4 regions of the Leptolyngbya sp. AN02str genome follow, and region 1 is predicted to be linked to each of the others. Evidence: predicted binding sites of a transcription regulator. Region 1 holds the regulator's gene; each other region holds the start of a gene.
The links. The regulator NtcA, encoded in region 1, controls nitrogen genes in cyanobacteria. The targets are predictions, from matches to a motif close to TTTGTANNNNNNNNTACAAA.
Positions count from the first base shown of each region.

Region 2: ACQ4M4_RS01505 (acetamidase/formamidase family protein) is a predicted target of NtcA. The motif match lies at 6,484-6,503, and genes of this name have one in related genera.
Region 3: ACQ4M4_RS05980 (MSMEG_0572/Sll0783 family nitrogen starvation response protein) is a predicted target of NtcA. The motif match lies at 2,076-2,095, and genes of this name have one in related genera.
Region 4: ACQ4M4_RS16030 (DUF3155 domain-containing protein) is a predicted target of NtcA. The motif match lies at 6,445-6,464, and genes of this name have one in related genera.

Region 1 covers NZ_JBNXVR010000002.1:249,913-257,811, reverse strand. The annotation lists gene ACQ4M4_RS02870 (MBL fold metallo-hydrolase) at 1-30, opposite strand, end outside; gene ACQ4M4_RS02865 (radical SAM protein) at 782-1,660, opposite strand; gene ACQ4M4_RS02860 (nuclease-related domain-containing protein) at 1,977-2,678, shown strand; gene hisB (imidazoleglycerol-phosphate dehydratase HisB) at 2,912-3,559, opposite strand; gene fabI (enoyl-ACP reductase FabI) at 3,796-4,572, opposite strand; gene ntcA (global nitrogen regulator NtcA) at 5,014-5,685, shown strand; gene ACQ4M4_RS02840 (DUF3084 domain-containing protein) at 5,951-7,345, shown strand; gene ACQ4M4_RS02835 (resolvase) at 7,382-7,804, shown strand.
Region 2 covers NZ_JBNXVR010000001.1:342,118-350,016, forward strand. The annotation lists gene ACQ4M4_RS01480 (Eco57I restriction-modification methylase domain-containing protein) at 1-227, opposite strand, end outside; gene ACQ4M4_RS01485 (SOS response-associated peptidase) at 444-1,124, opposite strand; gene xth (exodeoxyribonuclease III) at 1,158-1,955, opposite strand; gene ACQ4M4_RS01495 (metallophosphoesterase family protein) at 2,140-3,921, opposite strand; gene ACQ4M4_RS01500 (cation diffusion facilitator family transporter) at 4,080-5,054, opposite strand; gene ACQ4M4_RS01505 (acetamidase/formamidase family protein) at 5,262-6,398, opposite strand; tRNA gene ACQ4M4_RS01510 (tRNA-Ser) at 6,715-6,801, opposite strand; gene ACQ4M4_RS01515 (2Fe-2S iron-sulfur cluster-binding protein) at 7,177-7,545, shown strand; gene ACQ4M4_RS01520 (inositol monophosphatase family protein) at 7,667-7,899, shown strand, end outside.
Region 3 covers NZ_JBNXVR010000005.1:210,995-218,893, forward strand. The annotation lists gene ACQ4M4_RS05970 (hydrogenase maturation protease) at 1-443, opposite strand, end outside; gene ACQ4M4_RS05975 (hypothetical protein) at 1,343-1,642, shown strand; gene ACQ4M4_RS05980 (MSMEG_0572/Sll0783 family nitrogen starvation response protein) at 2,364-2,846, shown strand; gene ACQ4M4_RS05985 (Nit6803 family nitrilase) at 2,984-4,030, shown strand; gene ACQ4M4_RS05990 (MSMEG_0568 family radical SAM protein) at 4,280-5,371, shown strand; gene ACQ4M4_RS05995 (MSMEG_0567/Sll0786 family nitrogen starvation N-acetyltransferase) at 5,589-6,113, shown strand; gene ACQ4M4_RS06000 (sll0787 family AIR synthase-like protein) at 6,238-7,239, shown strand; gene ACQ4M4_RS06005 (MSMEG_0565 family glycosyltransferase) at 7,236-7,899, shown strand, end outside.
Region 4 covers NZ_JBNXVR010000020.1:44,263-52,161, reverse strand. The annotation lists gene ACQ4M4_RS16055 (glycosyltransferase) at 1-251, shown strand, start outside; gene ACQ4M4_RS16050 (N-acetylmuramoyl-L-alanine amidase) at 259-2,073, opposite strand; gene ACQ4M4_RS16045 (hypothetical protein) at 2,271-2,690, opposite strand; gene ACQ4M4_RS16040 (CTP synthase) at 3,039-4,682, shown strand; gene ACQ4M4_RS16035 (GAF domain-containing sensor histidine kinase) at 4,794-6,185, opposite strand; gene ACQ4M4_RS16030 (DUF3155 domain-containing protein) at 6,492-6,809, shown strand; gene nadC (carboxylating nicotinate-nucleotide diphosphorylase) at 7,424-7,899, shown strand, end outside.

The DNA.
Region 1 (7,899 bases):
TGCTTCGTCGAAGAGCTGGCGAAATAGCATAGTGCGTTCTCCTGCTAGAGGTTGTGAATGGATAAGAAGTGTTGTGTATGGGTTTGAAGAGGCTGGCGGGCGGTTTCCGGAGAGTGAAGATGAAGGCCAACGCCAGCAGAGAGAGAGAGAAAAGCCTCGTTACCTTTACTTGTTATATTACCACATGGTTATTTAATGAGGAGTGGGTTTCAGGTTTCTTGAGTTACCGCAAGCACCCAGCTGATTGGGAACAAGTTTGAAAGACGAGTCTGCTTTGACAATTTCTGGCTTGAATAACGTCAGTTTCGGTTAGGAGCTTTTCTGAGGTTTGCCCGTCGCGCACGCAAAAATGGGCGCTTCAGCTTATCCAAAACTCAGTTGGACTTACGCATTGGTGTTGTGGGTAGGGTGCCAAGCGCCCTACCCACAACACCAACACACCAGATTTAGTGGGCTTGCGTAAGTCCTGTCAGGTTGAATAGGGCGGTCAAAGTAGGCAATTGCGAATTCGTGCATCGAGAGCCAGGGGAGCATAGGTTTTGGTTAAGGGTATTTTGGCAGGCGGTGCGGCGTTGCCAAAACACCCATATTTGCAGACACGACGAGGCTGCAAATATGGGCACTTCAGTGTATTCAGAAAGAACGGTACGGGAGGTTCGGGAGGGCAGGTTGGGGGGCTCTGTGGAATGGGTTGCTAGACGCATGGATCGTTGTAAGCCTCTACCGTGCAGCGATTCATGCTTCCAACAAGTCTGCGTTGCGGAGGAGCTACGCAGTCGATCTACTGGGTGAGCAACTGTTTGGGATGGCGCACGGGGATGCCTGTTGCGCGATGAATGCGATCGCTCATGGGTTGCAAAACCGATTCGCTTAAAGGCTTGAGATGGTGGACGGTATAGGGGCGATCGCCAGCAGCATGATTCCCTCGGGCATCCATTTCGTGTTGCACAGGTTTGGGGCGAGTCGGTGTATTCAGCTGAATTTCGTCGGGTTGAAGATGCTGCACAAAGGTGATGTAGGTATCTTGCTCTGCGACGCTCCAGGGGGATAGCAGCATAGTTTGAATGGCCAGCCTGCCTGTATACTCCTGGCGAAACTGTTGGATTCCCTGCAGAATTTGCTCCAGGGTCATGCCGGGTGCAGGCCGATTGACGCGCTGAAACCGGACAGGCCCGATCGCATCTAGCTTAACGGCAACCTCATGGGCGATCGCCAGTTCTGCCCGCACAGTGGCATCGTGCAGGAGCGTTCCATTCGTTAACACTGCGATCGGTTTTGCGGTGACTGTTTTGGCCAGGGTGATGATTTCGCCCAAGTTTAGGGCTAGGGTTGGCTCGCCGCTGCCACTAAGGGTGACCACATCCACATCCCAGGGAGCAAAGGTTTGTAAATCTTGCTCAATATGCCGAGTTGATACAAAAACTTGCCTCGTAGTTTGAACTTGCTCAATTTTGCCAAGTTGGCAATACGCACAACGAAACGAACAAGTAGAGTGATGACCAATGGGATCAATGCCTAATGATTGACCGAATCGCCAGGATGATACAGGGCCATATACGGATGTGAATGGAGTTGGGGTAGATGTCGTTGGGGTAGGTGTACTTAATGTATGTGTACTTGATTTAAGCTTGGGCTGATATTGCGTGATAGATTGCGCCATGGTTGGGCTTCCACAAAATGGAAGAAAATTTGAGGTTAAACGCGATCGCCGCGCTTCTACAAAATTGGGAGAAGCATGAATTGAAATAGATCCCGAACTGGTGTCACAGAGTGGTCAATATTTTGGATTTTCGATAACTATATAGTAATGCAAGGATGGCTTGAATGGATGAGTGATACCCCTCCTGGTAAGCGATCGCCATAGATAGGGATACAAAAATAGAATCGTAAATTTGCCGTTCCTGTACCGATCGAATGCTCCTATCCTAAATAGAACAGGAATTGTAGCCGCGATGGCACACACCAGGGATAAAGCAATGAGACGAGGAAAACGGCAAGCTGGGCAGAATATTCGCACCATGGCCATGCGTCGCCGCGTCCGCGCGATTCAAAGCTTTGTTGCGGCTGGTGCCGTGCTCGTTGTTCCACTTGTCCTTTTACGATTGTTTGAAAACTTGGCAACCTCACTTCAACTGACAACCGCCACTCAACAGCCCCTAATCGCACCACAGCTCAAGCTTCTCTTTGGCCTTTTGATGCTGGTATCAGCGGCCAGTCTCGTCTGGAAAGGATTGTATTTGTGGAAGCGGGCTAACCATGCTGACCAAGGTGCCAAAGGTGAGGAAGAAATCGCCAAAACACTGGAGGGTTTGGAAGCGTTGGGCTGGGAAATTGAGTATGGACGACAGCTGCGTGGCCTGGGCGATGTTGATGTAGTGTGTACATCGCCCAAAGGCAATACCTACACCATCGATGTCAAATCCCACCGTGGAAAAGTGACAACCGATGGGGAGCAGCTCTACCGCTACATCGGGCAAAACAAGCAGCCGTTTGAAAAAGACTTTTTAGAACAGGCGATGAAACAAGCACTCCGGATTAAACAGCAAAAGCGACAAAAGTTTGTCACGCCAATGATTGCTTTTTCAGACGCAACAGTGACTATTCCCTCTGGAAAGTTGCGCGGCGTTTACGTGGTAGAAAAAGCAAGACTGATCCCTTTGTTGAAAAGTTTGGGTTAAAGCGACCAGATCCTGGTCAGAAAAAGCGCCAACATTTTTCCAACGCATTTCGTGAGCGCCAAGCGAACGATGGCCCTTCATCAATGTTGGTAACCAAAGGCTGTTGGATACTCTGCTCTGGAGATCTCAAACAGCCTTTGGCTTTCTCTCCAACGTCAGGCTTAGATCAGCCGAAGTTGATTGATTGCGCGTGCGTTGCCAAAACGGGCGAGGCGGAACCCAGCAGATATTGGCTACAGCACCCCTTTAGAACTGGGGATGGTATTGGTTCGTCGAGGATCAATTTCGAGCGCCATGCGCATTGCCCGTGCAAATGCTTTGAAGGTTGCTTCAATAATGTGGTGGGAGTTGATACCGTCGAGCTGGCGAATATGGAGAGTAATTTGCGCGTGGTTGACCACAGCGACAAAGAACTCACGCACGAGCTGAGTGTCGTAGGTACCAACTCGCTGCGTCGGAATTTGCAACCCATAGCTGAGATGGGGACGGCCTGAAAAATCCAGGGAGACTTGCACCAATGCTTCATCGAGTGGAGCGACAAAGTGCCCAAATCGGGTAATGCCTTTGCGATCGCCCACGGCTTTTGCCAAAGCCATACCGAGCGTAATGCCCACGTCTTCGTTGGTGTGGTGGTCATCGATGTGGATGTCTCCGGTTGCATGCACATCAAGATCAATCAATCCATGCGAGGAAATCTGATCCAGCATGTGATCCAAAAAAGGAACTCCCGTTTCTGCACGACACTGCCCCTGCCCATCTAAGTTGAGGCTCACCTGAACGTCGGTCTCTTTGGTTTTGCGACTGACCGATGCTGTGCGACCTGTCGAAACAACAGGAACGTCGGAAGCGGTCGGTGTTGTGATGGGATCGCGGGTTTGCATAAGACTGGGATTTCGCAACAGAGGACGTCAACAAGAAACAAGCAAGGGATCAACGTGCAGACTCGCTCAACCAATTGACCCAAGAAAAGAACTCAGTCATTGAGCACTTGGCTGAGCCAACCATCAAACCCAATTTGCTCTATCTATTATGGCAGTTTGTGCATGACGAGGTTGTGCATGAAAGGTGTGCGTGAGGGATACAGCGCGCGCCCTGTATCCCCCTCTTCAGGGCAGGCCTACATGCCCATAATTTCGTAGCCCGCATCCACATATAGAATTTGACCTGTGATGCCGCTCGACAAATCGCTACACAGAAACGCTGCCGCATTGCCCACTTCTGTTTGCGTTACCGTACGGCGCAACGGTGCCACCTCTTCCACATGATGAATCATGTCTAGAATGCCACCCACAGCAGAGGAGGCTAGCGTCCGAATCGGGCCAGCCGAAATTCCATTCACCCGAACATTGATTGGCCCCATTTCTGCGGCTAGATAGCGCACATTCATTTCCAATGCCGCTTTAGCAACGCCCATTACATTGTAGTTGGGCACCACCCGCACCCCACCCAAGTACGTAAGCGTCACAATAGAGCCGCCCTCGGTCATGAGCGGCTTGGCTGCACGTGCGAGCTGCACCAGTGAATAAGCGCTGACATTTAGCGCGAGATCAAAGCCTTCGCGCGATACGTTACTAAAGTCGCCACTCAAATCATCGCGATTGGCAAAGGCCAAACAGTGAATCAGGATATCAACCTTGCCCCACTTGTCGCGCACGGTATTAAAGGTGCTCTCGACCTGCCCATCGTTTTGCACATCCAACGGCAAGAATAGGCTGGGCTGCAACGGTTCAACCAAATCGGCAACCTTTTTCTCCATCTTGCCTTTGTCGTCGGGCAGGTAGGTAATGCCCAGGTTGGCACCGGCCGCCTGAAGCTGCTGTGCAATGCCCCAAGCGATGGAGCGATTGTTGGCAATTCCGGTAACGAGGGCATTTTTTCCAGTTAAATTCAGCATTGGCGTTAGGAGGGTATGAATTTTTTTGGGCTTTTAGATGTGCCAGCGAATTAAGAATACTGAAAAAGGGGATCTAAAAGTAGGGGTTGGGTGGCAGTTCATGTGGTTGGATGAGAATTGGAATGCCACGATCCGCTAACCCTAATCTCGAAAGATGACGCATTTACCGTAGCTTGCTATACCCTGATAGACAAAGCCCACAAAACGGTCTGCAGCATCTCTTGTCAAGAGCGATTTCGCTAAATCTGGTATTCATGCAGGCTTCCTGAAGGAATCAAGTGTAGTATCGGATACAAAAAACTCTTCTAAAGTTAGTTTAAGTGTTCTAAAGTCAAAATTTCCTCACTTAGGCACAATTCGATGGTGTAGTTGTTCTTAAGCGTAGGCTGATTTCTGGTTAATAAAAAGACTACTCTCACAGGGTCCGAGAAGGCGAGGGGTATGGTGGCGACACAAGATAAGCCGTTGGCAGATGTTTTCCGACAGTTGAGCGGTGGCGTGTTTCCGCCAATGGTGGAGGCGTTTGAACGAGGCAAAACCATTTTCTTTCCGGGCGACCCTGCGGAACGGGTTTACTTTTTGCTGAAGGGAGCGGTGAAGCTGTCGCGGGTGTACGAGGCGGGCGAAGAAATTACGGTGGCGCTGCTGCGAGAGAACAGTGTGTTTGGGGTGCTGTCGCTCATTACAGGGCAACGGGCCGATCGCTTTTACCATGCGGTGGCGTTTACTCCGGTAGAGCTGCTGTCGATTCCGATTGAGCAGGTGGAAAAGGCGCTGAAGGATAATCCCGACTTGAGCATGTTGATGCTGAAGGGTCTGTCATCGCGCATTTTGCAAACTGAGATGATGATTGAAACGTTGGCCCATCGGGATATGGGATCGCGGCTGGTGAGCTTTTTGCTGATTTTGTGTCGTGACTTTGGGGTGCCCACGTCGGATGGCATTATGATCGACCTGAAGCTGTCTCATCAAGCGATCGCTGAGGCGATTGGCTCGACTCGGGTGACGGTGACACGGTTGCTGGGCGACCTGCGAACGGACAATATGATTTCCATTCACAAAAAGAAGATCACGGTTTACAACCCGGTTGCGCTAAGTCAGCAGTTTACGTAGGGCGCGGTTGGCTAAATGAATGGGTGAGATGGCAAAAAAGCTGAAAATCCTCATTTTTCGCAAATTTTGGCTCATAGGCTGATCCGTAAATGTCACACTGGAAATGGAGGAGACTCAATTTCTAGGGGTGAGGCTGCTTGATGGTAGGAGATTGACAGTAAGACGACGCGGGCCGCAGGTTGAATGGTGTGGCAAGAGTTTGCGCGTTTCCTGAAATCTCTTATCAGAATGCAGTAGGCTGTATCTGAGTTCTGCGTAGCTGACGATGACCACAGGGCTGGTCTTAATTTTGGCGATTTTGGTGTTGGGAGGGGTGATTGCAACCGTTGGCGATCGCCTGGGAATGCGAGTTGGTAAAGCACGGCTGAGCTTGTTTCGGCTGCGTCCCCGGCAAACTGCCACCTTAATCACGATCATGACCGGGATTTTGATTTCTGCGGTCACGTTTGGCATTTTGTTTGCAATTGATGATCGCTTGCGTACTGGGGTGTTTGAGCTAGAGAGCATTCAAGATGATCTGGCCAATGCTCGAATTGAGCTAGGGGAGGCGCAGGGTGAACGGGAAACCATTCAGCGCGAGCTTGATGTTGCACTGGATGAGCAGCAAGAGGCTCAGCGGCGGCTGTCGAGCATTAACCGTCGGCTAGATGAGGCGAATGTGCAGCGGGATCGGATTGAAGGTCAGTTGCGCGTGACTGAAGACCAACTCGGTAGCACCCAATCGCAGTTACAGCAAATTGAAACCAGCTACCGTCAGGCGCAAGCGGTGCTGCGTAATGTATCGGGTCAGGCCAACTCACTGCGCGAAGAAATTCGACAATTGCAGGCCGATCGCCAGCAGCAAATTTTGCAGCGAGAAGAGGAAATTGCGGAGCGCGATCGCCGCATTGCGGAGCGCGAAGCCCAACTTCGAGAGCTAGAAGCGCAGCAGCAGTACCTTACGCAAGAAGTGCAAGTGCTGGAACGGGAATTTCAGGGTTTGCGGCAGGGCAGTGTCGCCCTTTTGCGCAATCAAACCTTGTCTTCGGGGGTCGTGCGAGTTGTGACTCCGGCGGCAGCACCCCAAGCGGTGATTCAGCTTTTGGTTGAGGCCAATCGGTTTGCAGCCCAGCGGGTGCGGCCTGGTATGAATGCTGTTGAGGGGCAGGTCATTCAGGTCACGAATGCCCAGGTGGAGCAATTGGTGGAGCAATTGCAAAACGGGCGTGAGTATGTGGTGCGAATTCTGTCGGCTGGCAACTATGTAGTGGGCGAACCCTGCGTGCTATCAGGCGAGGACTGCATTCAGGTTTTTGTGGCGGCGGCTCCCAATGAGCTGCTGCTGCGGACTGGTGAGGTGGTGGCTTCTGCAACGGCTGATCCCCGACGGCTTACGGATGAAGCGTTGGTTGAGCAGTTCAACTTGCTCATTGGTACGGCGCAGTTCCGCCTACGCCAGTTGGGGCTGCTGGCTGAGGTGGTGCAGATTGCCGATGGCCGCACTGAAACGGTGGTCAACTTCTTTCGACAGATTCGGGTCTACAATCAGCCTGTTAGCATTCAAGCGGTGGCGATGGAGCCCATTTATACCGCTGGCCCTGCTCAGCTAGATCTGCTGGCTGTCAGTGGGGATCGTGTACTGTTCAGCACAGCCGAAACGGAAAGTTTGCTGCAACCTTAAGCCAGTGGTTGAAGAGGAAGTGTGACAGGTCAACGAATGACAGATCAACCAGCCATTTTAGGGTTTGATCCCGGTCGGCTAAAGTGTGGCCTCGCGGTGATGGGGTTGGATCGCCAATTGCTGTTTTATGAGGTGGTGCCTTCGACGTTGGCGATCGCTCGAATTTCTCAACTTCGTCAACAGTTCCCCATTTCGCTGTTGGTGATGGGCGACCAAACGACGGCCAAGCTCTGGAAAACTCGCCTTGAGAGCGAGCTGCCCGAACCGTTGCGGGTGGTTCTGGTTGACGAGCGCTACAGTACGTTGGAAGCACGCGATCGCTATTGGCAGATGTTTCCTCCTAAGGGCTTGCAAGCCCTGATTCCACAAAAGCTGCGCACCATCCCTCGCCCTATTGATGATATTGTCGCCATCCTGCTGATTGAGCGGTATTTACAGCGCCTTACTGATGCAGGGTAAGCCGTTTGGGAGTTTGGATTCTTAGATTTGAGATTCGTTGGGATTAGGTGGATCTCCTATCTCCCTAACCCGACTGCTATAGTCCTAGCAATTGG
Region 2 (7,899 bases), on a different contig from region 1:
GCCTCGTCAAACGCCTCAGACCAGTCTGATCTGCCGATACGGCCCAGTCCATCTTCTGTAGAGACGATTAGTCCACGCACCTCACACCATCGCAACGCCACACTCGTCAGCAGGAGCGATCGCACCTGAGCTATCCAAATGTCCACCGCCACTGCGTCACTCCCCGGTGCCGCCTTCACCGCACGCCGCCACCACTGCACCAACGCCGCCAGCAGAGAATCATCCATGAATCGTGATAAAACCGGGTGAACTCGGGCCATAACCCAGCAAACGGGGGATGCTCAAGCAACGGTGTTGCTAGAGGAATGCTGGACGCAAGAACCCTGACACGGAGCACAGGGCGCAGGGGATTGATGACACGCCGTAGGATTGGCCCCAAATCGTTCCCTTAGTTTTAGCGTGAGGTTATTGCTTTCGCGCAACATTATTGACTCAATGCGGGGTCAGGCAGCTGGCTCCATACACTCTGGCGAGTCATTGCGGGCGTTGTTCACCACTTTGCCAACGGGATAGCGAGCGATCGCCCCCTCCCCAAACGGCTGAAGGATATCGTGCAGCGATCGCCCTTCCTGCAATGGGTTCAGCCAGCGGTCGTAGTCTTCGGGTTTCACAATCACTGGCATGCGATCGTGAATGTCTTCCATATCAGCATTTGCCTCAGTGGTCAGGATGGTGCAAGACTCCATCACCGAGCCATCGCCCGCTTCCCAATGCTCCCACAGCCCCGCAAACCCAAAAGGCTGGCGATCGCCCTCCTTCCCAGGAAGGTAGAAAAAGTAGGGCTGCTTGCCATCCTCCATCTTCTGCCATTCGTAAAAGCCATCTGCCGGAATGAGGCAGCGTCGCCGCTTAAACGCCGTCCGAAACGACGGCTTTTCTTCCACGGTTTCGGATCGTGCGTTAAACAACCGTGCCCCCATTTTGGGATCTTTGCTCCAGGAGGGAATCAGTCCCCAGTGCATGAAGGCTAACTGGGGCGCGGGCTCCTCTGCCAACATTCGCACCACGGCAATGGTTTGAGTTGGGGCAATGTTGTAGCGAGCTGGCATATCTGGCTCATCTGCCAGCCGAAATGTCTCGGCCAGCCGCTGTCCAGAGGCAGTTTGGGTATATCGTCCGCACATGGTGCCCTCCCGTTCGTGGCGATCGCGCTACGCTCAGGTTGCGCTTCCAATTTCTACGATAACGGGGGCGTGGTCGCTGGGTTTCTCTAACTTGCGAGGGGTTTTGTCGATGAGGCAATCCAGCGCACGATCGTACAGCCTGGGAGACAGATAGTGGTGATCAATTCGCCAGCCCAAGTTGCGCCGAAAGGCAGCAGCCCGGTAATCCCACCAGCTAAACTGCCCATCCTCCTGGTTGAACTTGCGAAAGGCATCGGCAAAGCCAAGTTCCAGGATCGCTTTTAGGGCATTGCGTTCGGCATCGGTGGCCATCACTTCTTTTTCGCGGCCTTTGGGATCGTGAATATCCCGATCCTCCAGCGCAATATTGAAATCGCCACATACTAAAACTTCTGCATGCTGCTCTAGCAGAGTCTTTAAGTACTCCCGCAGAATGTTGAGCCAACCGAGCTTATAGGTGTATTTGTCGCTGCTCACCGAGGAACCGTTGGGTACATACAGGTTCACAATCCGCACGCCGTCCAGCACCGCCGAAATCACGCGCTTTTGGGCATCCCACTCAGCCCCGATCGCATCTCCCAAAATGCCGCCAAAGCCATAGTTCACCTCTTCCAAGGGAGTGCGGCTCACCAAAGCCACACCGTTATAGGATTTTTGGCCATAGATGTAGGTTTGGTAGCCCAACTCGGCAAAGGGCGATCGCGGAAAATCATCATCCACGACCTTCGTTTCTTGCAAACACAGCACATCCACTGGGTTGTCTGTGAGCCAGTTGGTCACATGCTCCAGCCGAGTGCGGACCGAGTTAACATTCCAAGTTGCGACTTTCATCCACCCGTGCGATTGAGAGAACTCTAGCTAGTGTAATACGGCAGTTCGACGGCCTTATCGTTTCAGCCCACCCGGCCAGAGAAACGGATTTCATAGCATCAGGCGCGTTGATGTATAGAAATATCTTGTGGCCGAATATCCCTAGCGGTTGCAGCCGCAGTGGGATATTGGCACAGCAGCCCGCTTACCCAAAGCTAAGCTGGAACTCATCAAACTTGACGACGGCGGAGTCGGGGTCGCGGGTATCGAATCGATAGCTGCTGATGATGCCCGTACCCGTGTCAAAAATGCTGAAAACCGTGATGTCGTTGCTTGCGATGTACGGCAGCGGTTGACCGGCTTCATCCGTGAGGGGGGCCAACGTTGGCACAATCGGCTCCAGCCCACCCGGATCACCAATGGTGGTGTAGTTTTGCAGATTGTAGAACTCAGAGGGTAGGTCGGGCAGATTGCGCGCGTTGCTTCCCCAGGCTGCACCGTAGGTATTGCCAACGTTTGAGGTTTCTAGCAAATCAATGCCTGTGAGTGTGCGAAAGCGGTTCCACACATGGGAGTGGCCATAGAGAACCAGTTGCACATTGGCGGCTTCTAAGAGGGGCATCACATCCCGCAGCAGGTAGTCATCTTCCCTGGGGTAGTCGTAGCGGATTGCGGCGATCGCCCCCGCTCCATTCCGCTCTACTACCCGCACCGGGCTAGTGTAGGGGGGAATCACGTTCTCCCCCAAACTATGCATGGGATGGTGCAGCATCACCACCTTGTAGCGGGCCAGCCGAAACTCGGGGCTGCTGAGTTCTTGCTTGAGCCAGTTGTATTGGGGGCTTCCCTGAGCGATCGCCTCAAACAGGAGTTGCCCGTAGCCCCAAGCTTCGCGGTTATTCTCCTCCCCTTCCGGCTCCCGAAAGCGGCTTTTGTCGCTGGGGTCCAGGCTAGGACGACGCCACAAATTCGTAGCATACAGAGAAAGCAACCGCACATCGCCAAAGGTCACGGCATAGTAGCGCTCGCCACCGTCCAGGCTCTGAGGCAGAGTCAAGATTTCTTCGTAAGTGTCGCTGTTGTAAGAATTGGCCTTGAGGTTCTCCTCACCGTACAGTTGCAGCGCCACCTCTCGGGAAATGGCATCCTCAAACTCTTCATTTAAGCTGCCAAGGCGACCGGAGCGCCCCATCACTTCATGGTTACCCAGCGCGCTAAACAGTGGCGCATGCTGAATAATTTCACCGCCTACATAGCGGGTGCCAGTGGCTGCATCGGGACTCGCCTTCAGCACAAACTCGGCTCGTCCTTGCAGGCAAGGAAAAAAGGCATTGCCCCGATTGTCATCAAACCATTCCGAAGCGCGATCGGGAATGTTGACTAGATCGCCCGCCATCCAAACAGCATCGAGCTGGCCGACGGTTTCTGCGACCTTCTGCAAGTTAGCCGCCGTCATTCCTTTGCTTTGGTGGTCAGATGTGAGCAAGATTTTGAGGGGAGTGCCGGGAGACGGGGCCGGGGCCAGTGTGAAGGTGCGGCTAGTCACCTCACGACCCTGGTCATCTTGGCTCTGCACATGGTAAGGAATGCGCTGATTGGGCGGCAAATTAACAGCCTCGGCTTCATGTCGCCAAATTGGGCGAGGAGTTAGCTGGCGGTAAACCTGGCCGTCTTTCGTTTGACGACCGACCCGGGACTGTTGATCTTCTCGCACGTGGGAGAGTGGAATGCTCGTGGCGATCGCTCGGGACTGGAATCCTTCACCATATTCCAGAACGTGCTCCCGGCCTTCAAACTCGGTAAACCACACCACTCGCACCGACGATGCCGTTGGTAATTGCAAGAATGGGTCAGTCAGTAAGCTTGGTTCAGTTACTGCCCGATTCCCCAGGGCACAACTGCCAATCGCGATCGCCAACACCATCGCCAACAGCCAAAGTCGGCCTCTTAACAGTCGGCCTCTTAAACGACTCACCTGACGGAGCATAACCGACCCCAGCCAACGCAATGAAACGCTTCAGAAATCATGCAAACACGCTACATGGGGCAAGCTTGCATCCATCCTGAGCTGATTGTAGGGTCTAGAGACTCTTCTGCTCGGTATTGTCGCCAACAGCGGCTCCATCCCCTAGCATTCAAACGGCATCAATCATTCAGTTGAGTCGATTGCGCAGCCAGCAACTCTAAAACATGGTGCTGCGACAAATTCACAACGCGGGACAAGACCGGAGCGCTCATTTGTAGGCAGACATCTGCCAGCCCAAACTCGTCCATCAAAACGCTTTGGGCATCGCGCAACAGCCGATCGCGCACAGCCCCATCGGCCACATCTACCACACAATGAGCCAGCAGCATTTCTTGGCCAGGTGCGATCGCCCACAAGCGAAAATTTTCGACCCGCAGGATGCCGTCAAAGCTTTCTAGCCGCGCTTTTACTGCATTCGCATCCAAATAACCAGGCGTTTGCTCTAGCAAAATTCCAAAACTTTGGTGAATTAAAGGCACCGCCCCCGCCACAATCACGGCCGCCACCATCAGGCTGATCACGCTATCGGCCCAGTACCAGCCAAATGCATAGACGGCGATCGCCGCCACAATCACCCCAACCGAGCCAATGGCGTCGGCCACCATGTGCAAAAACGCGCCCTTCAAATTCAAATCCGTATGGCTGTGGCCATGCAACAGCGAAATGTTGATGCCATTTACCACCAAGCCCAGTACGGCCGTCATCAACATGGGCAAGGCCACAATCTCGGTCGCAGGGGCTTGCAGCCGCTCCACCGCTTCCCAGGCAATCCACAGGGCGATCGCCACCAAACCCAGCCCATTCACCAGCGCCGCCACAATCTCAACTCGACGATAGCCAAACGGAGCCTGCTCCGACTTCGGCCAACGGGCAATCCAGGTTGCCAACAGGGCGATCGCCAGAGCCGTACAGTCTGACACCATGTGTCCAGCCTCAGCCAACAGCGCCAAGCTGCCGCTCGACACACTCACCGCCAGCTCAATTGCCGAAAATCCACCAATCAGCCCTAGCGCTATCCATAACAGGCGAGCCTTTTGTAGACTGTTAACCTGAGTGTGCTCTACACAGCGACATTCCACCGAATGAACGAACATACCAACACCACAAGGATGAGTCTACTATCAGCATAATTCCCCGGGGTGGAGCAGGAGCGCCAAACAAGCCGCTTCAGCTCTCCAACCGCTTTCAGCAGGGTTTACTCACCGCTAACTCAAGTGAGGAAGTTTGGATGGTGGGCAATAGGCAAAACCCATCACCCACCATTCAACTCGATAAGCCCTCAATAGGCAGTGACGCAAAAATTACGGCTCAAGTGCCTTGAATTTGTCTTTGGGGATTACACCATGAATTCCCTTCACAATGTCTACCACCTGAGACACTTCAAAATCGATGTCGGCACTGGCATACAGGAAGGCATCGGCCTTGGTGAGCCCGTACTTGTCGTTCATAATCCGAAGATACTCACGCACTGACTTCTTCATGGCTTCGTCGAGGTCGGTATCTAGGCCCACGGCAATCCAGGCATCCTCGGTTTCACCCATGGGTGCAGGCAAGTCCATGTTCTTGTGAACGACCAGTTCAAAGATAGGCGTCAGCGAACATTCGATCGCCGTTAGCGCCACCTCACCATTGCCTTGGGCACAGTGCGGATCGCCCGAGTAGAACAGCGCACCCGGAACCTGCACAGGCAAGTACAAGCTGCTGCCGCGCCCCAGGTATTTAATATCCACGTTGCCACCATACAGCCCTGGAGGTACGGAGTTCACTGCCTCTTCAGGATTGGCAGGCACCACCCCCATCAATCCCATAAAGGGCTTGAGTTCAATTTCCAACTCGGGCAAGCCATTCGAAGGCTTAAAGATACCAATTTCATCCTTGGCATCGATAGGAATTACCTTGGTATAAATTGGCGCACCATTTTCAGGATACTCACCCGGTAGGGCTCCACGATTATGACGATTGGAGATCACGCCATAGGGAGCGCGGTAATCGATATCGATGGTTTTAATTTCTAATACATCGCCGGGCTCAGCCCCTTCTACATAAATGGGGCCAGTTACAACGTGGGGGCCAGGGCCAGATTTTGGCACTTGACCTTTAATCGTGAGCTGGTCTGGCAAAATTTCAGACTCTTTGATACCCGCACCCGTCAAAAAGGCAACGGTATCACCCTGATCGGCCAGGATGCCTTCATGGGAAACCGTTTCCATACGAATGCGATCGCCCGACTTCACCGTCAGGATAGGCGCGCTATCTGGCTTAAATAGCTCTCCCCAGATCACATTCTCAGGAGTTGATTTCACCTCATAAACTTCATGTTCCGCTACGGCAGGAGAAAACCAAGAGGCCCAAACCGTCACCAACAGCAAACAAACCCCAACCCCACTCAACACGGGCCACAGCCGCTTTGGAGAACCAAAGGACTGCGACTTTCTCATACGCTTTAGCAGTTTCATTTTTAGTGATTGATGATGTGTAAAAACGTGAATGACTGAATCAGTGAACAGGTTTTTAAAAAAAACCGTTGTAATATGAGCTACACTTGCCCACCTAAATCAGTAGTCGTTATGAGTATTGATTAAAGATTTTCTTAAGATTATAGGAAGCCAGACATCGGTGACAGAACGCGGCCAAACTCCCGAACCGCAGCCACCGCAAAAAAGCAGCCACCCCGTCGTGTGGAGTGACTGCCTATCGATTAAACATTGCTTGAGCCAAGCTAAATCAATGCATTGAGGATTTAGCTTTTTTCAACGGAGAGAGAGGGATTCGAACCCTCGTTAGAGTTACCCCTAAACAGCATTTCCAGTGCTGCGCCTTCAACCACTCGGCCATCTCTCCAGGGGGGTATGCAGTTGTATCGTGCGACTTCTGATTTAGGCCATGCTGCATGAGCACGTCAATCTGGTCACAAATAATCATCGTATCAGAACTTGCGCCGGAATGAGTGAAATCTCTCCGTTCGATTCATGAGTTTTTCCCAAACGAGCGCTTGCTCAAGCTTGCAAGAGCCCGAGACCCGAAAGAGTGAGGACTTATGCACTTCGTCAAAAAAAACCAGGGGTTGAATAATGTTTAGGGCGCTAAGTGCCCCAAACATTATTCAACTGCGTCAGTCCTGAGAGTGAGCGATCGCCCAAACCATCAACGGCCCCATACCAGGCACAGAAAGCCGTATGATCAAAGCACTGCCCAGTTAATGTTGTTCAACCCAGCATGACCCGTTCCTATACCGTTCGCATCCACAACCGACAAACCAACACAACCCATTCGGTTGTTGTGCCCGAAGATCGCTACATTTTGCACACTGCCGAGCACGACGGAGCTGAGCTGCCGTTTTCGTGCCGGAATGGAGCCTGCACCGCCTGTGCCGTACGAGTATTGTCGGGAGAGCTGTATCAGCCCGAAGCCATGGGTCTGTCGCCAGAGCTGCGGGCCAAAGGTTACGCCCTGCTGTGTGTCAGCTATCCTTTGAGTGACCTGGAAGTGGAAACTCAGGATGAAGATGAAGTATACGAGCAGCAGTTTGGACGCTACTTTGGTCGGGGCAAGGTCAAGCGGGGTCTCCCCCTGGATGAGGAATAGGCGATCGCGCCTCTAACCCAACCCTTCCCCAGTGTTATCTGGCTCCAGTGCGCAGTCGCGCTCTTATTGAGAGCGTGCCATCTATCCTGTCCGTTCAGCAATTTCATTTCCCCTGGCTTTCATGACCACTCCCGATCAGCTCCATATTTTTCTCGATATTGCAACCGAGGCCGCACTCGCAGCTGGCAGCGTGATTTTGCAACATTACGGAAATCTAGAAGCCATTGAAGAAAAGGGGCGATCGGGCAATTTGGTCACCGAAGCCGACCACGCTGCCGAAGCCGAAGTGCTCAGCCGACTGCGGCGACACTTTCCCGAACATGCCATCTTAGCCGAAGAAACCGGAGCCTCGGG
Region 3 (7,899 bases), on a different contig from region 1:
AAGCGTTCAATCTGGTGAATTGCGGCCGTTATTCCTCGATGCGCAACAAGAGAAAGGTGCTCTCCAAATTCAAAGTTGACCCCTGGCACTGTTACCCAATAGGCATTGGGTGCATAGTGGTGCAGTGCCTGAGTCATGGCTAACAAAACAGACGGCTCGCACCAGTGCCCTGTGGCAAGCCCAGCAGGAGCGATCGCCACCGACTCAACTCGAACTTCATCCAGTTCGCTATGGGCAAGATACGCATCCACAAAAATCGCCAGGTCAACAGTGGCTAATGTTTCGACCAATTCAGGGGTGAGTTGATGAAGGGCGATCGCGTCAACCACTGCTTTGATAGATACCTTGTTCCGTTGCATCATCTGGGTCGCAATGTACTGACCTACTCCATCGTCACAACGCAAAAGATTGCCATATCCAATCACAACAATTCTGTGTTCCATTTCGTTTGCGAAACTGAAGAACATTTGCACAAGGTTTTGTTGCCCATCGTGGTTTTATCACTGCGCTGAAACATGGGTGAACAAGTCTCGCTAATCTCGTGGTTTCTTCGAGATGTTTGTGTTAATAAGAATGAACTCTCACATAGGCTAGATCCTTCGCCGACCTGTCGAAACAACAAGGCCACGATGAGCGATCGCACGGTGCAGATCGACCCCTGAATTTCATTGTGCCAATAGGATGCTGAAACTAACCCTATCGCGCCTGAGTTAATACACAACTCTCAATAAAACTTTGTGTTGAAGCGTTGCGGAAACCTTTGTTTGCCTAGAGTTGATGGATTTTGAGGATGTACCCTCTCGATGCTTTTCTCTACCGTAGAGAATGACAGAATAGATCAACTGCAAGATAGATCAGGACTTACGCAGTTGAATAATTTTTGGAGCGCTTAGCGCTCCAAAAATTATTCAACCCTCTGGTTTTTCGGATGAAGTGCGTAAGTCCTAATAGATTAACTATGTAACGTATTGTGGATGATACAGCGGGCAGGATAACTGCTGAAAAAGGGAATCAATGTGAAACCTGGCTGCCAGACTGAGTTTGATTCCTAGAACAATTTTGAAGCGATCGCCGCATATCTGCTCAGGTCTGTTTACTTATATTTAGCCACAATTTCGCACAAGTTTCTAATGATAGGATAAATATATCTGTCAGGCTGGATGATGTTCCAAAAGTAATCACGATAGACGTACCAATAGATCGATTTCGTGATCCTTAATTCACACACTTAATCCAACGAAGATAAACGGTTGGAGGTGATTCAATCATGTCTACCAACTTTGAGAAAAAACCTGATAAGTTGATAACTTCTCGGGATGAAACTGTAGAATCCGATCCTTGGATGACGCCACAATCAGAGCCTCGCTTTCCCTCACCCCTTGAGTTAGACCGCTTGCTGCGAGAGCCTCATCCCTTATTGGGTGCGGCTGAAAAATTTCGGGAAATCAGCTCTGCGGGTTTGCCAAATATTGAATTGTTGCCAGCCCATGCCACAAGCTGCCAAATTAACTCTGTTGGTGTGCTGTTGGAGCATGAACTAAAGCTTCATGATTTTTTTGCTGAGCAGAACAACGGCCAAGTTGATAACGCGTTGGCCCTCCTGTACTGGCTTGCCACCGAACCCGATCAACCGTTTGGGTAATGGTTGTGTTGGCTCATGTGCTTGTGTCTGCAATATCTCTGTTAGAACTGACGCACTTCATCCGAAAAACCATTCAACTGCGTAAGACTTGATCTGTATCGTTGCTTGTGTTTTGTATGTGTGGATGGTTGTTGTAGAAGAATGGCTCCACGAGCCTTCTACAACAACCATCCACATGTCTAGACCATCACCGTATCGTTCTTGCTTTGCCTTACGACGGACTGGAGAATCTGTTCTGGCTGGGCGGCGATCGCACGGTGTTGTGGGATTCGCATTGCAGTTTGTGCGGTTTCGAGCGCAAAAGGTAGCATTGCACACAAAATCTTGCAGGGAGTTTTTGCCCCTATCGAAATCGATAGGTCAGTAATCGTGTTGTGCAAAATAAGTGTGTTTTCGCGCTGCTGACCTGAACTTACCGCTAGACCTGATTACATCCGTAGTAGAAGATACAAAACTCTCTTAAATGACCTCCTACGCTTCACATAGCTTACTGGAGTGCGTAACAGGGGCCGATTAACGGTCTGTCTTTACGCTCCTGCAAGTCTCTATGTTTTCGTGGCACAGGTCGAAGAAAGTTCCCAACTTACCGAGTGCTGCACTCTGTTCTGGTTGGTTACGGCCTGTGTGTTTGTACCCTTCAGCATCAACCTTGACCGACTGTGCGATGGATTGGGGCTTGATGCTGGCTACTGTTACGTACTGCTACTGGAGAACTTAAATCATGCCTGAGGTCACAACCCCAGCTCACCAAGTTGGTGACTTTTTTGTGGACTACGAAGAGAAGGTATTTCCCGATGTTCAGGCCGATCCTGGTGAAAAGGCTCTCGTTACATTCCACACGGTTGCTTTTGAAGGCTCGATTGGCTTAGTGAATTTGCTGCAAGCGATCCGTCTTCAGCGCAAAGGGTTTGAAACTTCAGTGCTGTTGTATGGTCCTGGCGTTACTCTGGGTGTTCAGCGCGGCTTCCCAAAAATTGGTGACGAAGCATTTCCGGGTCATCAAAACTTTAATAACCAGCTGGCTAAATTTATCAATGAGGGAGGCAAGGTGTATGCATGTCGCTTTGCATTGCAAGCCTTGTACGGGCATGGTGAGCCTTCCTTGATGCCAGGTATTCGGCCTATTAGTCCGCTGGATGTGTTGGATTTGATTCTGCTGCATCGTAAGGATGGAGCCTTCATTTTGGATACGTGGACTTTGTAGTGGTGCATCGTCGTAGGCTGTGATGCTTGCAGGGGCAGGGTTATCTGTTTAGAGCAGGGCTACAAATCGTTGGATATCCCTGCTTCTGTCGAGCACAGTAGGTAAAACACACGCTGACGTTTTGGGGAGACGCTTCGATGGAATTTTCGCGAATCGTTCGCGCGGCTGCGGTACAGATTAGCCCGGTGTTATTTAGCCGAGAGGGCACTACTGAAAAGGTGCTGAGTGCGATCGCTCAGGCGGCTCAGGCGGGCGCTCAACTGGTCGTGTTTCCCGAAACGTTTGTTCCTTACTATCCCTATTTCTCGTTTGTGCAGCCTCCCGTGCTCATGGGTAAGGAGCATATGCGACTGTACGAAGAGGCCGTTGTGGTGCCGGGGCCTGTAACCGAGGCGGTTAGTCAAGCGGCGCGATCGCACGAAGTTGTGGTGCTGCTGGGAGTAAATGAGCGTGACCAAGGTTCGCTCTACAATACCCAACTGCTGTTTGACTCAAACGGTTCGCTGGTGCTGAAACGGCGAAAAATTACTCCGACTTATCATGAGCGCATGGTGTGGGGGCAGGGCGATGGCTCTGGGTTGCAAGTGGTGGATACGGCTGTTGGCCGAGTAGGGGCGCTTGCCTGCTGGGAGCATTACAATCCCCTGGCTCGCTATGCGCTCATGGCCCAGCACGAACAGATTCACTGTGCTCAGTTTCCTGGGTCGATGGTGGGGCAGATTTTTGCCGATCAAATTGAGGTGACCATTCGCCATCACGCTCTTGAGTCGGGTTGCTTTGTTGTCAATGCAACGGCATGGTTGTCGCCCGAACAAGTGCAGCAGATTACGCCCGATGAGCGCCTGCAAAAGGTGTTGGCGGGTGGTTGCAATACGGCAATTATTGGGCCAGAGGGCAATCACCTCTGTCCGCCAATTACCGATGGCGAAGGGATGGCGATCGCAGATTTAGACTTTTCCCTCATTACCAAGCGTAAGCGAATGATGGATTCGGTTGGTCACTATGCTCGACCAGATTTGTTACAGCTTCAGGTGGTGCAGCAACCATGGGAGGTCATGCAGCATCAGCCTGTGGCTGGGGCTCCTGCTCAGCCAACAAGCCGTATGGTTGTGCCGCCTATGAGTATGGCAGACTCTTCAATGAGTGTTCCGAGTGATTGGTCGGCTCCGTCCTCGCTCTCTTAACAGATTGCAGTTTTCTACGTTGGCGATCGCATCCATTGCTTATATCGTCTGAATACATCTAATCAGCTGTGAATTTGTAGAGATTGAGTGCTTTTGAGCATTTATGATTGCATGACTGAATTCGCTCAGAAAAGACTCTACACACATTCTTCCAGTTAGTTGCATAGACAGTTTGATGGATTCCGTTTGAGTGTTGTGTTGGCTTCCTCGCTAGAGCGGCTTTTCGTTGTCCTTCTTTGATATTTCCTCATGATGAATAAACAGCGCCTCATCACTGAACTGCAATCTGCCGGGCTCCGACTCCTCGACCAACAAGTTGGTGCATCGGGACGCAAAGGTGGAGCGGGGCCTTCTGATCACAAGGCCATTACGGTAGATGGTACGACAGTGATGGTGCCCATTTACACCAGCGCTGCGGCGGTATCTCCCTTTTCTGCAACGGTGGACGCTTCTGCTGAAGCGATCGCCCTACAGCACGATGGCATGGCGATCGCTCCATTAGATTTTCCAGAGCAGCCTGAGTTTTACCGCCTGACCACCGCCGACGGTATCCCGTATTCCAAAATTGCGCTATTGCATAGCCGTGATGTGCTGGCCACAACGGTTCTGCAAACCTGTATGCGCTATCGCGATGCAGCAACAGCCTGCCAATTTTGTGCGATTGAAAAATCGCTAGAGGGCGATCGCACCATTGCGCGGAAGACCCCGGCCCAACTGGCTGAAGTGGCCGAAGCCGCAGTACGCCTTGATGGCGTTAAGCACATGGTGATGACTACAGGAACGCCCAACACCAGCGATCGCGGCGCTGCTTATCTCACGGAATGTGTCAAGGCCATCAAAGCGCGGATCAATATTCCCATTCAGGTTCAGTGTGAACCCCCCGATGATTTTGCTTGGTTTGCCCGGATGAAGGAGGCTGGCGTCGATAGTTTGGGAATGCACTTGGAAGCGGTAGACCCCGAGGTGCGCGATCGCATCATGCCAGGTAAGGCAACGGTTCCGGTGGAGTACTACTACGAAGCGTTTGCGGCGGCTGTGCCTGTGTTTGGTTGGGGACAGGTCAGCACTTATTTGTTGGCGGGGCTGGGCGATAGTTTGGAAACGCTCCTAGAAGCGTGCGATCGCTTGATTCAGCTTGGCGTTTATCCCTTTGTGGTGCCCTTTGTGCCGATTACCGATACGCCACTGGCCCATCATCCATCTCCATCCAGCGATTTCATGTTTTCGCTATATCAACAGGTTGGAGCCATGCTGAAACAGGCTGGGATGTCCTCTGCCGACATGAATGCAGGCTGCGCCAAGTGTGGAGCCTGCTCGGCTCTTTCCATGTTTGAATCATAAGGTTGATGGGTTCATGAACGTGCCAGAACCGATATGAGTGATGCGATCGCCCATTCATAAATCAATTCGGTTTGGACTCTCCTGTTAATCCATGATCTATCTCTGGCTAAATCAACGAAGCTTTCCGCCTGCATGATTTTTGTTGAACTTGTTTGTTGAACTTGTTTGTTGAACTTGTTTGTTGAACTTGATGTTGTTCCATTAGGTGTTCATTGTCATGACAACCGACCGTTACACCTTTAAACTGGCACTCTCAGATGGCGACGTTGAGGCATATTTTGCCCTTCGGCGTGCCATTTTCTGCGAAGAGCAGGGAATTTTTGATGGCAGCGATGAAGATGAAACCGATCGCATCTCGTATCCCATTATTGCGATCGATCATCAAGCAAACTCGTTGGCCCAGCGACAGGTGGTAGGCGTGGTGCGAATTTATGAGGCAGAACCAGGCTTGTGGTACGGTGGGCGCTTAGGCGTACACCAGGATTATCGTCGGGTTGGTCGCATTGGCAAAGGGCTCATTCACAAAGCGGTTACGACCGCAAATACTTGGGGCTGCGATCGCTTTTTAGCCACGGTACAGTTGCAAAATGTGAGATTCTTTCAGCGGCTTCATTGGGACTCGTTGGAAGAAATCGTGTTGTGCGATCGCCCGCACCACCTGATGGAGGCCGATCTTGCGTACTATCCACCCGGCAACGAACCGCGTCCACACCTGCCCCACCTCATTCAAGCCGCATCCTAGCGCTGCTGGCTTAAGCGTTAGCAAAATTCTTTCCTCCTATCACTCACCGTATTATTGAGCACCGCTCAACCTCACCGGATTCTTCCATGCCGCGTCCAAGTCATCCCTAAGCGAACCATACCGAATGCTACTTTCTCTCGCTGCTAAATTGCAGCAAACGCTTGGTATTTTGCACAAGCGAGATATTCAAACCGCAGCAACGATGTTGCTGCATGACTCCACTGAAGCCGCCATTCCTGTTGGGGATGATTGTGCGGCCATTCCTGATGGGGATGGCTATTTGCTACTGGCGGCGGAGGGAATCTTGCCAGCATTGGTTGGCGCGGAACCGTGGTTTGCAGGTTGGTGTAGCGTATTGGTGAATGTGAGCGATATTTATGCGATGGGTGGGCGACCCATTGCAGTGGTCGATGCACTGTGGAGCCAGTCTACAGATGATAGCAAACCACTCTGGGAGGGAATGAAAGCAGCATCGCGCGTATTTAACGTGCCGATTGTGGGCGGTCATACCAACTGCCATAGTCCTTACAACGCTCTGTCGGTTGCAATTTTGGGACGGGCACAACGGCTGCTTACGAGCTTTGGCGCGCAGCCAGGAGATGGGTTGCTGCTGGTGGCTAATCCTCGGGGGCGCATGCATCCACACTATCCGTTTTGGGATGCAGCAACCCAGGTGGACCCGGCAATCCTACGCGCCAACCTGGAATTGCTACCACAGTTAGCCGAAGCAGGGTTGTGCGATACCGCCAAAGACATTAGCATGGGCGGCATTGTCGGTACGCTGATGATGCTGTTGGAAACTTCGGGCTGTGGTGCGGTGTTGGATTTGGATGCGGTACCGTGTCCGGTCGATGTCCCTCTGGATGCGTGGTTGGTGGCGTTTCCCAGCTATGGCTTTTTATTGAGTGTGCGGCCTGAGCAGGTGCAGGCGGTGCAAGCTCAATTCCATAACCAGGATTTGATTTGTGCGCCCATTGGCCAGATCTGCGATCGCCCAACGCTCGTGCTCAAAACGGCCACAGAATCGATGGAATTTTGGGACTTTACAAAAGCAGATCTAACCGGATTTTCAGCCCATCGCTCTCCTCATCTATCATCCACTCATCCACCATCTACCACATCATGATCCGCCCGCTACGCATTGCCTTGCTAACCTATGCCACCAAACCGCGCGGAAGTGTGATCCATTGTCTGGAACTGGCTGATGCGCTGCATGCACTGGGGCATTATGTTTGCATCTTTGCATTGGATAAAGATGGTGTTGGATTTCATCGTGCGACTCAATGTCAAGTCACCCTGATTCCTGCCTTGCCAGCGCCCCAGGAAATTGGCGAGGTAATTCGTCAGCGCATTCAGGAATTTGTCCAATTTTTTTTGGCAAGTTCGGAAGAGTTTGATATCTATCACGCCCAGGATTGTATTGCAGCGAATGCGCTTCTGGCATTGCGGCAGTGTGGCAAAATTCCCCACTTTGCAAGAACGATTCATCATATTGATGAATTCACCAATGCATATCTTCACGATTGTCAGGAGCGTTCCATTCGGGAGCCCGATTTGCGTCTGTGTGTGAGTCAGTATTGGCAGCAAGCGCTAAAGCAGCGGTATCACATTCAGGCACCCCGCGTGACGAATGGGGTAAATTTGGCTAGGTTTTCCCAATTATCTGAGAATTCGGAAGCGGATGCGTTTGGCGATCGCCCGTCCCCATTTTGCCAGCGATACGGTATCAATGGTGATCCCTTCTTCCTCACCATTGGTGGCATCGAGCCGCGCAAAAATTCGCTGC
Region 4 (7,899 bases), on a different contig from region 1:
CGGGAAAGCCTACGGTGATTTGCCCATTTTTTGGAGATCAGCCGTTTTGGGGCCAACGCGTCTATGAGTTGGGCGTTGGGTCACGGCCCATTCCCCAAAAGCGGCTGAACGTGGAGCAGTTGGCAGGGGCGATCGCCCAAGTGACCCGCGATTTCACGATGCAGGCAAAAGCAGCACAGTTAGGGCAAGCGATTCGAGCCGAAGATGGCATTGCCACTGCCATTCACTTCATCAATCAGCACCTGAGCTAGCTCAACCTTATGGGGTTGTGTCTTGAATCCAGGCGACCACACCATCGGCCAACGCCTCGGCCAAGCGCTCCTGCTCATCCTCATCCACAATCCATTCAAACTCCATGGGGTTGATCATAAAGCCCAACTCCAGCAGCACCGAGGGAGCCACCGCCGGACGCGTCAGCGCCAAGTTATTCCAAAACACCCCATAGGACGGGCGATCGAGCCGCTCCACCAAATAGTTGTGCAAAAACATCGCCAGGGAATGGGCTTGAGTGTGATACCAAAAGGTGCCAATGCCTGCCGTATTTTCGGCATCGCCGCTATCGGGCAGGGCGTTATAATGCACGCTCAGAGCTAACGTTGGCTCGGTTGCATTAATTTGGTCGGCGCGGGGATTGGGATAAATATCGACATCTTCTTCTCGCGTCATGATTACGTTTGCCCCCCGCTCCACCAGGCGATCGCGCAACAATAGCGAGACCGTCAGCGCAACATCTTTCTCAGGAAAACCCGTTGGTCCGCGTGCACCTAAATCTTCTGAGCTACCATGCCCTGGATCAATCAAAATAGTGGTTCCTGCCAGAGGGCGCGATCGCCCACCCGTAAGCGTGGGTGGATGCCGCAAGGACAACACCAGCGTTGTGCCTTCATAGCGCAGCTTGTAGCCCCACTGCTGCAACGATTTCATTTGAAATCGATACTGCACTTGCCCCGGCGTTAGCTGAGACCAATCTAATCGGGCGATCGCTGGATCATCACTCAGAAAAATTGTGTCGGTTTGAGCCGTGGTGTTGTACAGGGTCAGCGTAAAGTTGTCGTCACCCTGCTGCACCGCGACAGGAACGGTCGTTTGTAGGGGAAAGCGCACCTCCGTCCAGCCATTCACCGGACGCGCCGTAACGCCCCGAATGATAGACTGCACAGGCACCGACCCCGGAATCACCTGTACTTCCGAAGCGCGAATCCAGGCACCATAATCCAGACGGTACCACTCACCCTCCTGAGCGGTCACGGCGGCACGCGTGCCCGTTGGAAGTGGCGTTAGGCGGGAAAAGTTTGTGCTAGGACCCGTGCGAGCCGTGCCGCTGGCAGCCGTCACTTCAACTAGCGTCGGCTGTCCGGGTAGTAATACACTCACCTGTCCCGGTCCTTGCTGGGTGACGGTTTCGCCATCTAGCTCTAGCCGAAACTGGGAATGGCCGAGACGAGTTGCGCCAACCTCACGACTGCCGTCGTGCACGCCGCTTCCCAACAAAGTGCGGCCTGGGGTGCATCCCTGATAGATTTGCGCATTGGCGACCGAGATGGGAGCGACCTGATCCGTCAGCACGGCAGAATTGGGTGGCAGCTGAGGCAGACTGTTCTGGGGCTGCAAGGTAACGGTTTGGTTGTTGAGGGTGGCAGATACCAGGGCATTGGGCGGTGCGATTGCCCCAAAGCACACCAGTTCATCCAAGGGGCGAGCCACATCCACCGCAGGCGAGAGCGAGCCTTCAGCAAACGCAACACCCACCGGAGCAGGCGACGAAAGAGACACTCGGGTCACCCGCAGCACCAGCTCTTGATCGCCCTGGCGCAGGGTTATGACATTTTCGCCCAGTTGCAGCGGCACGCTTGGAGCAAAGTGGCCAGCAGGACTGCGGTTAATCTCCTGACCGTTCACGGTCACATCTGCGTCGGGTGGAGCCGTGCCAATGAGGAAAATTTGCTCCGCTGTAGTTTCGTGGCCATCGGGTGGATACACCACCGACAAAGGTTGCTGTGCCCAACTCACCGTTGCCCAACTTAGCCCCACCATCGTTCCTGTGATCAGGCCGCCGAGCGATCGCATTCCCATCCCAATTCCTCAACCTTACGCGGCTAACTATACCAACAGGACGCAGCAGCGCTAGCAGTTGTCCCAGTTTTTTTACAAACCTCTAGCCATACACCCTGGGTCATGAACAAGAAAAGACAAACAGGCCAGGAAGCGATCGCTTCCTGGCCTTCGAGACTGTCCCCTACACCTGTTTCTTCAATGAACAGATGATGAATTTACTCTTCTAAAAGAGTGATTTCAAGGGTGTACTCTCCCCGGCTATTGCTATCCAAGCCATTGGCAATCACCACAAACGTACCGTCGCGAGGCAAGGTTACTTCTAAGCGAGCATCATTGGTACCGGAAACATTGCCATTCTCGCCCAGAACCGGGTTTGCCGGATTTTCGGGATCGAGCACGGCCAGGTACGCCACAAAATCCCCACTCTTCATATCCACCACAACGGTTTGGCCCGCTGTGCCTTCAATTTTGAACTCATCGTAGAGGCTGTTGTCCGAAGGCAGCACCATGTCCCCTTCTTCCAGCGCCCCTTCTTCCTGTAGGATCAACGTTTGGGCATAGACCGGAGCCAAACCCATCGACAGGCCCAAAGCCACCCCTGCAATCATGCCTGTCAGCCGTGCGTAAGCCTTCATAAATAATGCTCCTCAAATGAACAGGGTGCGGCTTACGCCCTCTGCGAAAGACAACTCAACAGAGGCAAAGGCGAGCTGCTTGCGTAAGCCATACAAATCCGTAATCTTTTACACCTTAAATTCGGTTTATCCGGGTTTGAAAGCTAAGAATAGAAAGCTCACAAAACCTTCATGACAGTCTAACGCATCCTTTGTGATCGCCTAGGCAATGCCTAACCCGAACATCCCTGCGCGATCGCCCCGCACATCAGGGCACTTCATGGCAGAATGTATGGGTTATGGCGAATGCCTTCGCCACAGATGGACTCGCCCAGCTCAAACCGAGGCGCACAGCACAATCATTTTCTTATGACGAAGTTTGTATTTGTAACGGGTGGAGTTGTTTCAAGTATTGGTAAGGGAATCGTTGCCGCCAGCTTAGGTCGCCTACTCAAATCGCGCAACTATTCGGTCTCGATTCTTAAGCTCGATCCATACATCAACGTCGACCCTGGCACCATGAGCCCTTTCCAGCATGGAGAGGTGTTTGTTACCGAAGATGGGGCCGAGACCGATCTCGACTTGGGGCACTACGAGCGTTTTACCGACACCTCAATGTCACGACTCAACAGTGTCACCACAGGCGCCATTTACCAGGCCGTGATCAACAAAGAACGCCGGGGCGACTATCAAGGTGGAACGGTACAGGTCATTCCCCACATCACCAACGAAATTAAAGATCGGGTATTGCGCGTTGCCCAAAACACAAACCCCGATGTGGTGATTACCGAAATCGGCGGCACCGTTGGTGATATTGAATCCCTACCATTTCTAGAAGCGATTCGCCAGTTTCGTAAAGAAGTGGGTCGGCGCAATGTGCTTTACATGCATGTCACGTTGCTGCCATGGATTCCCTCAGCGGGAGAAATGAAGACCAAACCGACTCAGCATTCTGTCAAGGAATTGCGCTCGATTGGCATTCAGCCCGATATTTTGGTGTGTCGGTGCGATCGCCCTCTCCCAACCCACATCAAAGAAAAAATCTCGGAATTTTGCGATGTTCCGGTCGAGTGCGTTGTCACCTCGCAAGATGCCATCAGCATTTACGAAGTACCCATCAACCTAGAACGCGAAGGGTTAGCTCACCAAGCTCTGGATATTTTGCAGCTTGAGCAACGAGAGCCAGACCTCACCCAATGGCAAGCGCTGGTCAACCAAATCCATCGTCCTGGCCACCCGTTAGAAATTGCGATCGTGGGTAAGTATGTGCGATTGTCTGATGCGTACTTATCGGTGGTTGAGTCCTTGCGTCACGCAGCTCTGGCAAACGGAGCCGACCTGAACTTACGCTGGATCAATTCCGAAGAGATTCAGCCGTTAACCGTGGCGGAGCAACTGCAAGGAGTGCATGGAGTCGTGGTGCCTGGTGGTTTTGGCACTCGCGGCATTGATGGCAAGATTACCGCCATTCAATACGCTCGCGAAAACAACATTCCCTTCCTGGGCTTGTGCCTGGGCATGCAGTGTGCGGTCATTGAATGGGCACGGCATGTTGCAGGGCTGCAAGATGCCAGCAGCGCCGAGTTCGATGCAGATTGTCCTAATCCGGTGATTAACCTACTGCCCGAGCAGCACGATGTTGTCGATTTGGGCGGCACCATGCGTTTAGGGTTGTATCCCTGTCGCATTGCCCCCAACAGTCTGGCCGAGCGTCTCTATCATGAGGAAGTCGTGTACGAGCGCCATCGCCATCGCTACGAGTTCAACAATGCCTACCGCACCCTGTTTTTAGAATCCGGCTATGTGGTGAGCGGCACGTCACCCGATGGCCGATTGGTAGAAATGATTGAGTTACCCAATCATCCCTTCTTTATCGCCAGCCAGTTCCATCCAGAGTTTCAATCTCGCCCGAACCGGCCCCATCCTTTGTTTAATGGGGTGGTCAAAGCGGCGATCGCCTACACCCAACAGCAGCAGCAATCTGAGCGCCAGCTTGAACCCTCTGGCGCTTAACCGCTGGAATGCGGAACCGTTCAGACACGTCAGTGTCGGTTAGGGGTAGGGGCTGTTCTGATGTTTGCGCGGCGTGCAAACATCAGAACAGCCCATGTTTGCGTGCGCGCTCTAGCTCCTGGCTCCTGACTCCTCGTTTAGCCAAACCACAAACGCAGCTCCGGGGGGCTGTGTGCTTCTGGTGAGGCCACTTTCATGGGCTGGGCTAAAGACCTGAATGTCTCCTCCCATTTGTGCCACTAGCTGTCGGGCGATCGCCAATCCCAAGCCTGTGCCGGGAATTGCCGAGTTAGCTTGCACTCCACGAAAGTGCCGCTCAAACAAGCGCGGCAAGTCTTCGTGGGGAATGCCAGGGCCATTGTCAACAATGGCAATCCCCTGTTGGTCGCGGGTGCCCAGAGTGCGGTGCAGCCCCAACAACACCGTTACCTGTCCTCCAGAAGGCGTGTATTTTATGGCATTGTCCAGCAAATTATTTAACACTTCGCGGAGTGCCGCCATATCAACTTGCACGTTGGGCAGTTGGGGCGGAATGGTTGCAATTAGCCGAATTCGACGCTCCTGAGCGATCGCCAATTCCGACTCTAGCAAGGGTTCCAGTACCTCATCAAAGCGGTGCCACGACAGCGTGAGCGGAATCGCCGTGAGCGCATTCGCCCCCGACAACAAACGCTGATCGTTCGCTTCTAAGGTTGCACTGCCTGCATCCAAAGCGGAGGAGGCCGCTGAGCCAAGCCGTCTTTCGGCTTGAAGTTGGGTCACCTGCTCAAACTGTCGCAGCAGCTCCTGCAAATGCTCACTTTCGCGCACGATCGACTCCGCCACTTCTCGATTTTTGTCTGTGGGGGATAGGCGCTTGATCAACAGTTTGCCAAAGGTTTTTAGGGCCGTTAGCGGATTGCGAAACTGGTGCAGCAAGTTATCAAATAGGTCGCTTTGCTGTGACTGCAACTGTTGCAAGGCTGCCAAATCATGCTCGGCCCAGTTCCACCGCTGATCCATGACACAAGCCAAAGCCAGCGATCGCGCAATGCGTTCAATCTGCGATCGCTCCGACTCCAACCATGGGCGATCGACTCGTGCCGTGACCAACAGGCCCATCACGAGCCCTTCATGCATGAGGGGCAACACCATTTGTTGCTCATGCATCATCGATTGATCCAATGCTGCATCGGCATTGGGAGACGACGACGAAACCGTTCCAGCCTCTTGAGAGGACGGCAATAACAACGGCGACTCTTCCACCAAAAACTGATGAGCCGTGAGCGATCGCGGCTCGGCAACCTCTTGCAGCGTCGAGGTTAACAGAGACAAAACCTGCTCTCGTTCCCAAGAGGCAGCAGCCTCAGGGTATGCCACGATTGGCACCAAGTCAGCAGTGGCCTCTTCGGTAGTTCCTTCTGCGAGGTAGACAATGCTTAATGCCGCGCCAAACCCCTGAGTTAGCAACGCCACCTGAGAGCGACACAAAGCTAAGAATTCGGGGCTCGCAGACATTAACATTCGCAGATCAAAACCCAACTACATCATGATGGACGAGCTGCTGAGCGAGGCCAGCAACACTAACCGACTGCTTGAATTTAATGATAGCTTTCCTTAATTTTGCTTACACAAGTTTACGTTCTATCTAAAAAAATTTTGATATTTAGCCCAGATAAGGGCTTGAGAACCTTTAGTAGGGGTCTTTTCAGGAATGTATCGATAGGTTAAAGGAAGTTGAAATTTTAGTTTCAACCTTCTATACTTACCACGGTTCCCGAAATATGTAACCAGAGTTACATCTAACGTTATAGAGAGGAGGTAAGGAGGTTGGCAAGGAGACGCAAGCGTAAGAGCCGTCGTCGTTTAGAGGGACGCCGAATTCTAGAATTAATCCCTCAGTTCAGTATTGAATGTGGTGAAGATAAGCCTGTCACCGCTGCTCGGAAGTTCATTCAGGCAGAAGGTATTGTTCCTCCTGCGCTGCTGTTGGTTAAACGCAACGAGCATACAACTGACCGTTATTTTTGGGCTGAGAAGGGACTGTTTGGCGCTCAATATGTAGAAGAGAACCATTTCCTATTTCCCAGCTTGCGATTCAGCGATGAGGAGGAGATTGAGGCTCTGGTCGCTGCTTCAGGTCGATGATCTTCTGAACAATTGAATAGCTGCAAGAGCGATCGCTTCACGTCGCCTGCTCAACGACTAAGGCCCCCCCACTGTTGCGCTGCAATGTGTTGTCCTGCAAGACTGTGCATCACGTTCTATTTGAACAATGCTGACGAATTTTGCAGAATTGGGCATATCTCTTGCACTCTCACAGAAGATTTGTTTCTATCCGGCGGAGCTAGGTTTCTAGCTCCGCTTTCTCGTTATAGGATTTGATACCATTCCCATCTACTACAGTGCGTAGCATATGTAACGCTTATCAATGAAAATGGGCGGTGGAAGCAGGTTTCGCCCGATTTTGAGCTTCTTTATTGACCTTTCGGAAATTTTTGCAGCTTCCGTGGCAATCCATCATCATCAATCCGATAGAGTTTGAGCTGAGCGATCGCACCCCTGAACGTCTGTCTCGTGAATCGATGCCCCCAATAGTTAGGCCAAGTGTCGGCGGCTAGTGTCGGCGGCTTTTGCCAACTTCACTGTAGATTTAGAGGTCGCTCACTTATGCTTTTTCAAATAATTATTTTAGGATTTGCCGATGAGCGCGACACTGCACGCTCTCAAGATCATCTATCAATTTGACATCACGATTCGCTATGGTCTCCACTGCTGTTTTGCCGCCTCACCTTGTGCTTGATCCGCTACTGAATCAATGGTTACTTGAAGACATTGGCCGGGGCGATCGCACAACCCAGGGCATCTTTCCTCAGGGGGCACCCGCCGGCGCTGCTCAGTGGATGTGCAAAGAAGCGGGCGTTGTGGCAGGGCTGCCCGTAGCCCAGCGTGTTTTTGGGTTACTTAACCCCACGGTCACGTTTGTGCCGTTGGTGGAGGATGGGGCCTGGTGCGATCGCGGCACCGTCATTGCTCGCATTGAGGGGCCGTTGGATGCCTTGCTCATGGGTGAGCGAGTCGCACTCAACTTAGCCATGCGCCTTAGCGGTATTGCCACCCTCACGCGCACGTATGTGGACTGCATTCACGATTTGCCCACCCAGTTGGTGGATACGCGCAAGACGACTCCAGGGCTGCGGCTGCTAGAAAAATATGCCACTCAGGTGGGCGGTGCCGT